2 regions of the Pelomonas lactea genome follow, and region 1 is predicted to be linked to the other one. Evidence: predicted binding sites of a transcription regulator. Region 1 holds the regulator's gene; the other holds the start of a gene.
The links. Region 1 encodes LexA, which represses DNA repair genes until DNA is damaged. Its sites were predicted from a motif close to ACTGTATNNNNATACAGT; they were not measured.
Positions count from the first base shown of each region.

Region 2: the regulator LexA is predicted to act here: its motif matches at 2,095-2,112, upstream of imuA (translesion DNA synthesis-associated protein ImuA).

Region 1 covers NZ_JBIGHX010000002.1:331,239-334,103, reverse strand. The annotation lists gene ACG04Q_RS05850 (asparaginase) at 1-906, opposite strand, end outside; gene lexA (transcriptional repressor LexA) at 989-1,657, shown strand; RNA gene ssrA (transfer-messenger RNA) at 1,717-2,089, opposite strand; gene ACG04Q_RS05835 (HAD-IA family hydrolase) at 2,103-2,771, opposite strand; gene ubiG (bifunctional 2-polyprenyl-6-hydroxyphenol methylase/3-demethylubiquinol 3-O-methyltransferase UbiG) at 2,777-2,865, opposite strand, start outside.
Region 2 covers NZ_JBIGHX010000007.1:162,308-165,172, reverse strand. The annotation lists gene ACG04Q_RS18920 (DNA polymerase Y subunit UmuC family protein) at 1-1,195, opposite strand, end outside; gene imuA (translesion DNA synthesis-associated protein ImuA) at 1,164-2,033, opposite strand; gene ACG04Q_RS18910 (YciI family protein) at 2,201-2,587, shown strand; gene ACG04Q_RS18905 (serine/threonine protein kinase) at 2,598-2,865, opposite strand, start outside.

The sequences.
Region 1 (2,865 bases):
CAAGGCCAGCATCAGCTCGATGCGCGCCTTGACCGGGCTCAGCGCGCCGGCCGACGGCAGCAGGCCGGGCAGGTCCATCACCGGCCCGGCATCGCAGCGCGTGCTGCGCAGCACGCGCACGCCGGCGGCCTGCGCGTCGCGCAGCGCCATCTCCAGCGGCCGCGCCAGCGTGCCGTTGCCGGTGCCGGCGGCCACGATGCCGTCCACGCCCGCCGCCAGCAGCGCCCGCACGACGCAGCCGTCCGCGCCGGCGTGGTTCAGCACGATGTCCACGCGCGGCCAGTCCGCCGCCGGCGCAGCGATGCGTGCCAGGCCCAACGCCTCGCCCGTGGGCCAGCAGCCCAGCACGCGCACGGCGCCCTCCTCCACCCGCGCCACCAGCGCGCCGTCCGTCGACTCGAACGCATCGACGCGGTAGCTGTGCGTCTTGCGCACCTGCAGCGCGTCGTGCACCCGCCCCGCGAACGCCACGACGACGCCCGCTGCGCCCGGCGTGGCCGCCACCTGCACGGCATCCGCCAGGTTCTGCGGCCCATCGGGTACCAGCGCCGTCGCCGGCCGCATCGCCGCCGTCAGCACCACGGGTTTGGCCGGCGCCACCACGCGGTGCAGCAGGTAAGCGGTTTCCTCCAGCGTGTCCGTGCCGTGGGTGATGACGATGCCGCCGACCTCGGGCCGCTCCAGCTGCGCCTGCACCGCGGCGGCCAGCGCCTGCCACGTCGCCACATCCATGTCCTTGCTGTCCAGCTGCGCCACCTGGTGCGCCTCCAAGCGCCGCCCGGCCAGCGTCGGCACGGCGGCCAGCAAGTCCTCCACACGCAGCTGCGCTGCCGTGTAGCCCACGCCATCCGCGGCGCTCTGCGCGGTGCCGGCAATCGTGCCGCCCGTGCCGAGAATGACGATCAAGGGCTCAAGGGTTTGCAATTTTCGATTCCTGGATAAAAATACAGATACTGGATACACAACCAGCCCAACAAAAAGGCCGCCCGTGCAAGACCAACCCAAGCTTACCGCCCGCCAGCAGCAGATCTTCGACCTGGTCCGCCACGCGATCGAGAGCACCGGCTCCCCGCCCACGCGCGCCGAGATCGCCGCCGAGCTGGGCTTCAAGTCCGCCAACGCCGCCGAGGAGCATCTGCAGGCGCTCGCCCGCAAAGGCATGCTGGAGCTGGTCGGCGGCACGTCCCGCGGCATCCGGCTCAAGTCCGACACGCTCAGCGCCGTCAACCGCGCCCGCCAGTTCAGCCTGCCCATCCCCAGTCTGGCGCAGCTCACGCTGCCGCTGATCGGCCGCGTCGCTGCCGGCGCGCCCATCCTGGCGCAGGAGCATGTCGAGCAGACCTACACCGTCGAGCCTGGCCTGTTCGCCAAGAAGCCCGACTACCTGCTCAAGGTCAAGGGCATGAGCATGAAGGACATCGGCATCCTCGACGGCGACCTGCTCGCGGTGCAGTCCGCCAAGGAGGCCCGCAACGGCCAGATCGTCGTCGCCCGCGTCGGCGAGGAAGTGACCGTGAAGCGCTTCAAGCGCGGGCCCGGTGGCATCGAACTCCTGCCCGAGAACGCCGATTTCCAGCCCATCGTCGTCAGCGAGGACGAGCATTTCAGCATCGAGGGCCTGGCCGTCGGGCTGATTCGTGGACAAGGGTTCAATTGACGCCGGCTCGATGGAAATGAAAAAGGCCCGTGTCACCGACACAGGCCTTTTGTTTTGGATGGTGGAGCCGGGGGGAATTGAACCCCCGTCCGCAAGCCATCACCGGGCAGATCTACATGCTTAGCCGGCTGATTTGAATCTCACGGTCAACTCGCGCAGTGGCACGCTAGCTTTCCCGCCAGTCACTTGATCTCACGCCCCACCGAGTGACCCGGTCAGACGCCAGCCGATGTGAGTGACTTCTCAGCCTTGCCCCTCGCGGAACTCAGCCCGGCCCATCGGCCTGCCGTTGAGAAGCTCATCCGCAATTAAGCGGCGAGTGCGAACGTAGAGTCGTTTGCAGTTACTTTGTTTCCAGTGGTTTTACGAGCGGACTGGTGCTCGGCATGCCCTACTCCGGATCCGCACCCACGTCGAAACCAGGTCGGCCCCAGGACCGCGTAGTTTAGGCCAGACCGAGCCGCTTCAAGAGGTCACCTGGCACATTCAGTTCCAGATCCGCGTGCCAGTCAGCGTAGCGGGCCTGCGGACCGAGGTAGCCCCAGGCCGCCACCGCGGTGGCCATGCCGGCCGCGCGGCCGGCCATCACGTCACGCTCGTCGTCGCCGACGTACAGGCAGGCCTGCGGCGCCACGTCCAGGCGGCGCGCAGCCTCCAGCAACGGCGCCGGGTGCGGCTTGGCATGGCCGGTGGTGTCGCCTCCAACGACGACCGCCGCGCCCAGCCGCAGCGCGGCCGTCAGCGGCAGCGCGAAGCGCTCGGCCTTGTTCGTCACGATGCCCCACGCCAGGCCCGCCTCCGCAAGTGCGGCCAGCTCCGCCACGATGCCGGGAAACGGCTGCGTGCTGTCGTACATCAGGCCCTCGTAGCGATCGAGGAACTCGCGCTTGAGGGCGTCATAGCCCGGCTGCCCGGGCGCCACGGCGAAGGCCTGGCCCAGCATGCCGCGCGCGCCCGAGCCGCCATGAGGCCGGTACTGCGCCAGCGGCAACGGCGCCAACCCGCGCTCGACGCGCATGGTGTTGGCCGCGCGGGCGAGGTCGGCCGCGCTGTCGATCAGCGTGCCGTCGAGGTCGAAAAGCACCGCACGCAGATGCGCCCAGCGCGGTGCCAGCCGCTTCACAGCGGGCGCCGGCAGGCGATCAGGTAGTTGACGTCGGTGTCGCTGCCCAGGCTGTAGCGCTGCGTCAGCGGGTTGTACGTCAGGC
Region 2 (2,865 bases), on a different contig from region 1:
TGCGGTAGACGTAGTAGTCGCGTGTCTGCAGCTGGCCCGGGCCGTCCCACCAGCCGGCCTCCACGCGGTGCGGCCCGCTGATGCGCGCCAGCGCGCCGCAGTACGTCGGCTGCTCCCGTGCATCGCAGCGCAGCGGCAGCGGCGGCTCCACCAGCCAGGTGGGCTGCGGCCCGGGCGGCGGGCGCACGGGCGGCGACGCGGGCGCGGGCCAGGGCAGCCAGCGCTGCATGCGGTCCAGGCGGTGGTCTTCCTGCAGCCGGCCCTCGCGGACGTGATCGGCACCCAGCCGCACCGACAGCCGCTCCAGCAGCGCGTGCGTCGTCGCGCGCTCGGCCGGGTCGGACGGGCCGGGCAGCAGGCTGTGGCTGCCTTCCTGCAGCGGCAGCAGCGTGTCGGCGCTGAGCGTGATCTCGCCGGCCGGCGCGGCCAGCGTCGTGCGCGCCAGGTGCTCGCCCAGCAGGCGCGTCAGTCGCTGCAGGTCGCGCGTCGTGTCGGCGGTGGCCACGGTCAGCTCGCCGCTGCCGGCCACGTCACGCGCGCGCATCGCGTCGTGCTGCCAGGCCAGGCGCAGCGTGCGCACGCCGGCGTGGCGCGCAGCGAGAAACGTGCAGAGCTGGCGCAGCAGCGTCTCGGCAAAGCTCAGCAGCACGGGCGCGTGCTCGACACGCCACGGCAGCTCCAGCCGGGCGTCGAAGCGGTCGGGCAGCGTCAGCCAGTCATGCACTTCGGGCAGGTCGCCGTAGGCCTGGTCCAGCGCCGTCAGCAGCGCCGGGCCGAAGCGCCTGGCCAGCGCGGCGCGGGGCAGCCGGCGCAGCTCGCCCAGCCGCGTGCAGCCCAGTCGCGCCAGCATCGCGTGGTGGGCGTGCGCGGCCGTGAGGGCGGCCAGCGGCAGCGCATCCAGCCGGGCCGCGAGCGGGCCCTGCCGCGGCGCGCCGGGGCAGCGCGCCAGCGCCAGCGCCGCCAGCGCGGTGGGGGCCCAGGCCATCGCGCCCAGCGCCAGGCCGGCCCGCACCGCGTCTGCCTGCAGCCGCAACCGCAGCGCGCGCGCGCCGCGGAACAGCCGCAGGCTGCCCGACACCTCGGCCACCACCGCCTCCTCCAGCCGGGCAACGCGGGGCGTGAAGCTCAGCGCCAGCCAGGCGAGGGCGTCATCCGCCGCTGCATCAGGCGTGCAGCACAGTGCGAGCCAGCGCATCGGCGCGCTCCAGAGGAGGAGATGCCGGCGCGGGCGAGGGCGCCGGGCCCGGTGCCGGCTGGGGCTTGCGCTTGGCCGCCGTCAGCAGGGGTTCGACGGCGCCCGGCACGGCGGGCAGCTCCAGCCAGCCCTCGTGCGCCGGCCCGCGGCGCTTGAGCAGGTGCACGTTCAGCGCCCAGCCGTCGCCCGGTTGCACCACCAGGCGCAGCGGCGCGGCCGAGGACTGCTGGCCCGCGCGCTCCGGCCGCACGAGGAAGGCGGGCGCGTCCGAGCTCAACGCGCTGACCTGCAGCCGGCGGATCTGCTCCGGCCGTGCCTCGGGCAGCCAGGCCAGCACGGCCACGCGCGACTTGATGGCCTGTTCGGCGGCCCACAGCTGCTGGGCGGGCGCGGTGGCAGTCACCCAGATCAGCGCGGCCTGCGGCAGCCCCAGCGCCCGCAGCCCCGGCAGGTGCGGCGTGTGTGGCGGGTTGATGAGCAGCAGCGAGCGCAGCGCCGGCGCGGCGGCGCGTGCCCGGCGGCCCGGGGCAGCGGCCGGCAGCGCCTGGGCGGCCCACCAGCGCTGCAGCGCCGGCGCCAGCAGCCGCCACTCCAGCACACCCGACTGCGGCGTCAGCAGCTCGGTGATGGCCTGCAGCGGCCAGCCGCCGCCGGGCAGCTCGGCGTCCAGCGCCGCAAAGCCGCTGGGTAGCGTGGGCGCGGCGCTGGCGCCCAGGCTGCTGCCGCGCCACAGCCGGCCTGCCAGGCGGGCGTCCAGGGGCGCGTCCAGCGAGGCCTTCTGCGGCGGAAGGCCCGGCACGGGCAGGGCGGCGGGGGCGGAAGATAGGGCGGACAGCATGGCCGGGCGGACGAAACCAAAGGCGACGGGGAAGAAAGCGGAGCCTGGATGAGACCACAATACTGTATGTATATCCAGTATTTTCCGACTATCGACCTTGGTCGCCCGCTAGCATTCCTGCCTCGGGTGCCGTGTGCTGCCCGCCCCCAACTCCCGGAGATTTGCCGATGCCGATGAACGACTACCTGGTGCTGTCCCGTGGCCAGTGGAACGAAGACGCCAGCCCGCAGGCCGTGCAGGCGGCCATCGACGCCTTCTACGTCTGGTACGAGCAGGGCCTGGCGCAGGGGCGGCTCAAGCCCGGCAGCCGGCTGGAGCCGGGCTGCCGCATCGTCGCCAGGGGCGGGCTCATCACCGACGGCCCGTTTGCCGAGACCAAGGAGTGGGTGGGCGGCTACTGGTTCATCGTCGCCGAGTCGCTGGCGCAGGCGGCGGCCATCGCGGCCGAGAACCCCTGCCTGCAGTTCGGGCTGACCCTGGAGATCCGGCCGCTGGATGCCAGCCGCGCCGATGTGACGGTGGCGACCAACGAGACGCCGGCGAGCTGGCGTTAGGGCTCAGGCGTCAGGCGAACCCGTCGCCGTCAAAGTCCACGGCGTCCTCGTCCCGCGTGAGGGTGGGCGGCGCGTCCTTGGGGCGCATGGCCTCCAGCTGCTCGCGCAGCTTGGCGACCTGGTCCAGCCAGTAGTTGGGCGAGCCGAACCACGGGAAGGCCAGCGGGAAGGCCGGGTCGCCCCAGCGGCGCGCCAGCCAGGCGCTGTGGTGGATCATGCGCATCGTGCGCAGCGGCTCGATGAGGCGCAGCTCGCGGTCGTCGAACTCGGCGATCTGC